DNA from 2 places in the Dyella sp. OK584 genome. Region 1 is predicted to be linked to the other one. Evidence: predicted binding sites of a transcription regulator. Region 1 holds the regulator's gene; the other holds the start of a gene.
The links. Region 1 encodes sigma-54, which starts transcription at its own class of promoters, with help from an activator protein. Its sites were predicted from a motif close to TGGCACGNGCNTTGC; they were not measured.
Positions count from the first base shown of each region.

Region 2: the regulator sigma-54 is predicted to act here: its motif matches at 1,681-1,695, upstream of glnA (type I glutamate--ammonia ligase).

Region 1 is NZ_CM173542.1:29,499-33,893, reverse strand. It holds gene hprK (HPr(Ser) kinase/phosphatase) at 1-211, opposite strand, end outside; gene hpf (ribosome hibernation-promoting factor, HPF/YfiA family) at 405-728, opposite strand; gene AC3CBN_RS00180 (RNA polymerase factor sigma-54) at 1,011-2,471, opposite strand; gene lptB (LPS export ABC transporter ATP-binding protein) at 2,595-3,314, opposite strand; gene lptA (lipopolysaccharide transport periplasmic protein LptA) at 3,318-3,893, opposite strand; gene lptC (LPS export ABC transporter periplasmic protein LptC) at 3,850-4,395, opposite strand, start outside.
Region 2 is NZ_CM173542.1:987,646-992,040, reverse strand. It holds gene AC3CBN_RS04375 (LysR family transcriptional regulator) at 1-412, shown strand, start outside; gene AC3CBN_RS04370 (undecaprenyl-diphosphate phosphatase) at 611-1,405, opposite strand; gene glnA (type I glutamate--ammonia ligase) at 1,742-3,157, shown strand; gene AC3CBN_RS04360 (autotransporter outer membrane beta-barrel domain-containing protein) at 3,572-4,395, shown strand, end outside.

The sequences.
Region 1 (4,395 bases):
GCTGATAGGCGGCGATCTTGTTGATCACTTCCCAGCGCTGGCGCGAATCCAGGCTGTCGAGGAAGTTCAGCTCCTCGGTACCGATGATCTGGATCTTGTTGGGGTAGATGACGTTGAGATAGCCGATCAACGACGGGCGGCGCGTGGTGGTTGCGGCCTGTTCGAGCACGCGTGACTCGCCGCGCATACCGGAAACCCAGCGCAGCGCCATGCGCTCGTGGACACCATCGTAGAGTTGTCGGGCGGTCAGCCGGTCCAAACCATTTCCTTTGCGCCGCAGGATGTGGCCCGCATGGCCCCGGGCGGCTACATCGACATTGTGCCAGTTCGCACTGGCCGGCGCCTTGGATGGAGGCTTTGGGGGATACGGCCCGCCCCGGATGGGGGCGGGCCGGGGCAGCAGCCTAGCCGTATTGACGCTCTTCGCGCACGGCGCGCTGGTGCTTGTCGCAGATCTTCTCGCGGTGTTTGCGCAGCTGGGTCACCAGCTTGTCGAACAGAACGTCGATGGAGACGTACATGTCGCTCTCGAGGGCCTCGGCATGCAGGGAGGAGCCGGACACGTTGAGTGTCCCTTCGGCGCGCTGCTGCAGCTTGTTGACCGAAAGCACGATGCTGAGGCTGAGGATTTTTTCATCGAGGCGGGTGAGGCGGTCGAGCCGGCTATTCACGTGATCTCGAAGAGCCTGGGTGAGTTCAATCTGCTGACCGCTGAGCTGAACTTGCATGTTGCGCCTCCTCTGGTACTCGCCGCTGGCGCGGCTGGATGCGATGCGCCGGTCGCTTATGTCGTGGCCGACACATCTTCAAAAGCCCGGGATTGTTCCGATAGGTTTTCCTGCCTCCTCACCAAGTCGGGATAGTCACTATGCACCTCTGTCGTCAGGTTCGCGTTATGAAAGTCTTCACGCCGTGGACATGACAGCTTTCCCTGCGGATGCACTCACTCCAGATAATGGAGACGGCTTTTTCGCCGCCAAGTTCCCGGAGGCGGTTTGTCACGGACACCATCAGCTAGCGCGCTGACGCTCGCTGGAGCTGGGAATGCGCAAGGCTTCGCGGTATTTGGCCACGGTGCGTCGGGCAACCTGAATGCCCTTGCGATGCAATTCCTCCGCGATGGCCTGGTCGGACAGCGGCTTGCGTGAGTCCTCGGCATCCACCAGCTTGCGCAGCATGGCCTGGATGGCAGTAGCCGAGGCGCTGCCACCGTCTTCGGTGGACACGCCGCTGGAGAAGAAATGCTTGAGTTCGAACGTGCCGCGCGGCGTATGGATGTATTTGCGCGTGGTCACGCGGGAAATGGTGGACTCGTGCATGCCAACTTCCTCGGCCACCTCACGCAGCACCAGCGGGTGCATGGCTTCGGGGCCGTAATCGAGGAAGGCGCTCTGCCGGCGCACGATGGCCTCGGCCACCTTGAGCAGCGTTTCCGCACGCGATTCAAGGCTCTTGATCAACCAGCGCGCTTCCTGCAGCTGGCCGCGCATCCAGCTGGCGTCGGTTCCGCGCGCCTGGGCGATCAAACCGCAGTAATGCTGATTAAGCCCGAGCCGCGGCTGGCAGTCTGGGTTGAGGCTAACGCGCCAACGTCCGACATCCTTGCGCGCGTAGACGTCGGGCGCTACGTATTCGACGGGCGTCACATCCAGCGCCGCGCCGGGGCGCGGGTCGAGGCTGCGGATGAGTACGGCGGCCGCGGCGGTATCGTCCTCGCTGGCGCGCAGTTTGCGTGCGAGGCGGGCGATGTCGTTGCGGGCCAGCAATTCCAGTTCGCCGTCGACGATACGCATTGCCAGCTCGCGCTGCGGCAGTTCGGGATCGAACTGCTCGAGTTGCACGTGCAGGCAGTCGCGAAGGTCCAGGCTGGCCACGCCGGTCGGGTCGAAGCGCTGCAGCATGCGACGCACATGCTCCATTTCGGCGGCACTGGCCTTGATGCCAGACGGAAGCGCGCCGATGAGCGATTCCACGCTTTCGGTGAGGTAGCCATCGGGATTGAGCGCATCGATCAGCACCGAGGCGATGGTGTGATCGCGAGGGCTCATGTGGGTGAGGTTGAGCTGCCACAGCAGGTGTTCCTGCAGGGTTTCCGGCGCCGCGCTCTGTGGCTCGAAGCCGTCTTCGTCGCTATTGCTGCCGTTGCGCGAAGATCCGCTGCTACCGGAAAAATCGATCGGATCCTCGCCGCCACCATCGCTGTCACTCCACTCGGGAGCTTCGGCATCGTCCACGGTATCCGTGGTGGTGTTGGCGGTACTGGCGGGCGGCGGTTCGATCTCGTCGCGATCGTCGCTTTCGACGTTCTCCGGATTGTCCTCGGAAAACTCAAGCAGCGGATTGCTTTCTGCGATCTGGCGCAGTTCCGCTTCCAGCTCCAGCTGAGACAGCTGCAGGAGGCGGATAGCCTGCTGCAGCTGTGGGGTCAGCGTTAGCTGCTGATTTAGGCGAAACTGCAGTCCGGGTTTCATGCCAGAAGTGTCGGATGAACTCGAAGTCATCCTAACGCGTGGTCGGAAGGTCGGCCATAGGTCAAAGGCCGAATCGCGTACTACCTCCGGTTTATCGCTGTAGCCCGTCTGTTACAGGCGGAACTACAGCCGGAATTCGCGACCCAGGTAGACTTCGCGCACCTTTTCGTCGGCAAGAATGTGCGCTGGCGTGCCGCGCGACAGCACTTCGCCGTCGTTGAGGATGTAAGCACGGTCGCAGATGCCCAGCGTCTCGCGCACGTTGTGGTCGGTAATGAGCACGCCGATGCCGCGCTCCTTGAGATGGCGCACGATGCGCTGGATCTCGCCCACCGAGATCGGATCCACGCCGGCGAACGGTTCGTCCAGCAGCATGTAGCGCGGGTGGGCGGCCAGCGCGCGGGCGATTTCCACGCGGCGACGCTCGCCACCGGAAAGGCTGATGCCCTTCTGGTCGGCGATATGCGCGATCTTCAGCTCGTCCAGCAGGCTTTCCAGTTCGTTGGTGCGGCGCTTTTCGTCCCAGCCTTCGCGCAGTTCGAGCACAGCCATGATGTTGTCGGCCACGCTAAGCCGGCGAAACACCGAGGCCTCCTGCGGCAGATAGCCGATGCCGAGCTTGGCGCGCTGGTGCATGGGCAGGCCGGTGATGTCCTGCTTGTCCAGCTTGATGACGCCAGCGTCGGCCTCGATCAGGCCCACCACCATGTAGAAACAGGTAGTTTTGCCGGCACCGTTGGGACCGAGCAGGCCGACCACTTCGCCTTCGCGGATGGAGAAGGCGAAGTCGCGCACGACTTTGCGCGCCTTGAAACTCTTTTGCAGACCTTCAGCAGACAGCATCGATCAATGGCCCTCGGCCGGCTTGGCCGGCTGCGGCGCGGGTGTAACCGGCTTGGGCTTGGGCAGGAACATGCCGTGCACCACCCCTTCGCCACCGCTCTCGCCGGTGATCAGGCTGGTATTGGTGTTGTAGGTGAGCTTGTCGCCATGGAACTCGCCGCGGCCCTGCTGCGTCACCGAGGCATTGGTGGTAAGCACGGCAATGCCATTGATGTTGTCGTAGTCGAGCGTCGCCGCGTCGCCCTGCATCAGGTTGTTGTTGTCGTCCAGCTGCTGGATGTGTGCCGGATTGCCGGTGACAACCACGCGCGCGATCTGGGTGTCGGCGTCCAGGTGCACCTTGGCCACGTCGCCGGTGACCTTGAGCGTACCCTGGGTCAGCACCACGCTGCCTTTCAGCGTGCTGATGGTGTTGGGTGCGTTGTAGGCATCGGTGGACTTCGCCTGGAAATTCATCGGCTGGCTGCGATCGTCCTGCTTGGCGAGCGCCGGCTGCAGGAGGAGCAGACCAAGGCAGAGCAGGCCGAGGGAAAGCTTAGGACTTGCGTTTGCGCGGCGGGAACGAGCCGTGGCTTTCATCGAGCAGCTCCAGGTGATTGGTATTGAGGTTGGCACGCATGCCAACCCCGCTCATTGTACTGTCGCCCTGCACCATCTGCGCCGGAGCGGCCGTTTCCATGCGGTTCTCCTTGGGCCAGGCGGTGACGTCGGAAGTGTGTATCTGGGCCGCCGGATTTTCGGCAAAAGCAACGCGATGCATGTACACCGGCCCCTGCAGTTTCAACAGGGCACCGCTCTTGTCCACCCAGGCGTACAGCGAGTCGCCCAGCCAGGGCGGCGCGCCCGGCTGACTGGAGGGCAGCTCGAACTTGGGCGTGTTGATGTACAGCGATTCGTCGTTCTCGCGGCGCTCAAGGTGCGGCGCAACCATGTTGAAGCTGGGCAGGCCATCCACGCCATACGACCACAGTCTGAAATTGGTGAGCGTATAGCCAGAGCGTGGTGGGCCGACGAAGTCGCTGACCTTCGGCGTGGGTGCCAGCCACATGTACAGCACCTGGACCGCACCGGTGGCCAGGCC
Region 2 (4,395 bases), 960 kb from region 1:
CGAGGACCTCAAGCAGCACCGCTGCATCAACTACATCCTCCCCAACGGCCGCCCCCGCCAATGGCAGTTCGAGACACCCAGCGGCCAGGTCGCCGTCGACATCGATGCACACATGTTGATCAATGATGCGGAGTCGGTGATCCAGGCGGTGGTGTCGGGCCTCGGCATCACCCAGGCACCCCACATCGTTGCCGCCTGCATGCTCGACTTCGGCAAGCTGGAGCTGGTGATGACCGACACCATCTCTACCGGTAAGCCGGTATGGATCGTCTACCCGCAGAAGAAGCACCTGTCCGCCCGCGTGCAGGCCTTCATCGAGTGGGTGCGCGAAGTGTTCGAGCGAACCAATGAGCCGGAGAAGCACAAGAAGCCGGTGGCGGTGGCAGCGGAGCCGCAGCGCATTCGCGCCTGATCAACGTTTTTCTGTAGGAGCGCACCCTGTGCGCGACAAACCGGCAGGAGTGCCGGTTTGCACAGCGCAAGCTGCCCGTAGGACGAGGGCCAGGGATGGCCCGAGTGATAAGCCATCCACCGAAGGTGGCCTCGCGGAGTGGTGACGTCATAACTCCGCGGTCGCGCACAGGGTGCGCTCCTACAGTGAGATCCCCGCTTACGCGCCAGTCGGCATGAACAACAACAGTGCGATGCCCAGCGCGATGCGATAGATCGCGAACGGCGTGAAACGATGGCTGCGGATATAGCCGAGCAGCCACTTCACCGCCACGAAGGCCACGATGGCCGACACCACGAAGCCGACGCCGAACGCAGTCCAGTCCTCGTGCACGCCGCCTTCCTTGAGCACTTTCAACAACTCGTAACCGGTGGCCGCGTACATGGTGGGAATGCCCACCAGGAAGGCGAACTCAGTGGCCGCCGCGCGATTGCTGGTGCCGGCCAGCATGGCTGTGAAGATGGTGGCGGCCGAGCGCGAGGTGCCAGGGAAAATGCCGGCGACCATCTGCGCGATGCCAACCAGAATCGCCACTCGCCAGGTCACCTGCGTGCGATCGGGCTGGCGCGCCGCGAGACGTTCGGCAGCGAGCATCCACACACCGCCAATCACCAGTGCCCACGCCACCGGCGTCACCGCTTCGGGCAGCTTGAAGCCCAGTTTCACCGCGATAAAGCCGAGTACCGCGGTAATCAGGAACGCCACCGTCAGCTTGGCCAGGTAGTCGCGATTGGCCGGATCACGCCACTGCGTGAACAGCTGCCAGATACGGCCCCAGTAGATGAAGGTCACCGCCAGGATCGCGCCCGCCTGGATGCCAACGTTGAACAGGTCCGAGCGCTCGCCCAGTCCGAACTTTTCGGCGATCAGCAGGTGCCCTGTGCTGGAGATGGGCAGAAACTCGGTGATGCCCTCGATGATGCCGAGCAGGATGACGTTGATCAGATCGCTCACAGGAACTCCGGAATGTTGGGCGACACCGGTTCCATGCCGGCGCAAAGCGGCATAGCTTAAGGGACTGGTGTGGCGTTTTTGGGCCCAGTGGATGAATGGTTGTACCGTCACCTTTCGGGTCGTCTCGGCTCGTCATCCCGGCTTTCGTCGGGACGGCGAGCGTGAAGATAATTGCACTATTACGGTGCATTCGAATGTTTCATATTCGTGCAACATGCCTGCACCAGGACCGCCCGTGTTCGCATAAGTCTTTGATGTAAAAAAAGAGGTTGGCTTGGCACACACCTTGCTCAACCGCTTGTCGTTTTCCTCACTTTTAGCCCGCCGAGGTTGTCCATGTCGTCCCCCGTCCAGAAAGTGCTCGATCTGATCCAGGAACACGAAGTCGAGTTCGTCGACTTCCGCTTTGCCGACATGCTCGGCAAGCACCACCACGTCACGTTCCCGGCCCATCAGATCGATGAGTCGACCTTCGAGGACGGCAAGATGTTCGACGGCTCGTCGATCACTGGCTGGAAGGGCATCAACGAGTCCGACATGGTCCTGATGCCGGATCCGGACACTGCCTACATCGACCCGTTCAGTGCGCACACCCAGATGGTGCTGCATTGCGACGTGCTCGAGCCGTCGACCATGCAGGCCTACGGCCGCGACCCGCGTTCCATCGCCAAGCGCGGCGAGGCGTTCCTCAAGTCCACCGGCCTCGCCGACCAGGCCTTCTTCGGTCCGGAGCCGGAGTTCTTCATTTTCGACTCCGTGCGCTGGCAGAACGACATGGGCCGCGTGTTCTACGAAATCGGTTCCGAAGAAGCCGCGTGGAGCTCGCGCTACAAGTACGACAACAACAACACCGGTCATCGTCCGGGCGTGAAGGGTGGCTATTTCCCGGTGAGCCCGGTCGATTCGCTGGGTGACCTGCGCGCCGACATGTGCAAGGTGCTCGAGTCGCTGGGTCAGGTGGTGGAAGTGCATCACCACGAAGTGGCCAACGCCGGCCAGTGCGAAATCGGCACGCGCTTCAACACGCTGGTGAAGAAGGCCGACGAACTGATGACGATGAAGTACGTCATCAAGAACGTCGCGCACCAGAACGGCAAGACCGTCACCTTCATGCCCAAGCCGATCGTCGGCGACAACGGCAGCGGCATGCACGTGCACCAGTCGCTGAGCAAGGACGGCAACAACATGTTTGCTGGCGACCTGTATGGCGGCTTGTCGCAGACTGCGTTGTGGTACATCGGCGGCATCTTCAAGCACGCCAAGGCCATCAACGCGTTCGCCAACTCCACCACCAACAGCTACAAGCGTCTCGTGCCGGGCTTCGAAGCGCCGGTGATGCTGGCCTACTCGGCCCGCAACCGCTCGGCCAGCTGCCGCATTCCGTACGTGTCGAGCCCGAAGGGCCGCCGCATCGAAGTGCGCTTCCCCGATCCGATGAACTCCGGCTACCTCGTGTTCACCGCGTTGATGATGGCCGGCCTCGACGGCATCATCAACAAGATCGATCCGGGTGCACCGGCCGACAAGGATCTTTACGACCTGCCGCCGGAAGAAGAGAAGAACATCCCGCAGGTGTGCTCCAGCCTCGACCAGGCGCTGGAAGCGCTGGACAAGGATCGCGACTTCCTCAAGGCCGGTGGCGTGTTCACCGATGACTTCATCGACGCGTACATCGGCGTGAAGATGCAGGAAGTGACCCGCTACCGCGCCAGCACGCATCCGCTGGAATTCCAGATGTACTACGCGCTCTGATCGCGTAAATCACTACGAGTGGGAAAAACAACGGGCGCTTCGGCGCCCGTTGTTTTTGTGCTGGCCCCATCCATGCGCGCAACCTCAATTCGTGTAACAGGCACACGTCGATGCTGAAATAGCGTGTCGGATCCGCCAGGCAAGCACATTAGAGATGACCTGGAACCGTTGTTCTACGCAGTCGCGCTTACGTAGTTATGCGGTTTTTTTCCCGTGCTCGTACCCCCAAGATGTCAGTCCCAATGGATCCACATCGGTTCCAGCGCTCCGAACATCGAGCGCGCGCGAATGGCTTTGTTCTATCGCCAGGGGAGAAGGGCTATGGATGGGCGTGGCGGGATTCCCAATGATGATGGTGTCATAGCGCCTGACAGGCGACGCGCGACTCCGCTTCGTTTGGCCGTCCATACGGCCTTGCAAGCGCGCAGCCGTGTCTTGCTGCTGGCGTTGATGGTTCCTGTGGCGAGTCAAGCCCAGACATTCAACACCTTCGTGACGGGAACGCGTAACAGCACCGTGACCGTGGGTGCCGCCAGCGGCAATACGCAGGTGCAGGGCGGCGCCAACCTGATCCCAACGACCGGCGGTGCCTTGACGCTCAACGGCGGATTGCTGGCTCAGTTCAATACGCAGGCTGGCAGCACGCCGGGTGCGATTAACGTCACCACGACATCCGCCACAGGCATCCAGACCAATAACGGTACGGTCGACGTGCTCTATGCCGGTTTGACCGTCACCACCAACAACGGCATCGGCCTTCTTGCCAACAGCAACAACATCAATGCGCGGGCCATCATCAACATCGATGCCGGCGCAACGGTGAACGTCAATTCATCGGGTGCCGCGCTGGGAGCCTATGGCGTGGGGGCTGCGATCAACGCCGACAGCGTTCTGCTGAATCTCAATGGCGGCAATGGGCGCGGCGCCGTTGCACAGGCCGGTGGCGCCATCGTGTTGTCAGGCAGTTCCGCCATCAACTCAAGTGGCGCCGCCGGCACGGCGCTGGCACTTGGCGCGGCAGATGCGGGTAGCACGGTCACGGTGAATGCTCCGATGCAGATCACCATGACGTCACCGGGATCCCAGGGTGTCTACATGTATAACGGCGGCCTGGTCCGGCTGCCGCAAGGCCAGGTCTTCAACTTCAATACCGGTGCGAATAGCGGTGCCCTCGGCATGATCGTGGACGGCAGCCAGGCAACCGCCGGCACGATCGGCAGCGGACTGACCTTGCATTT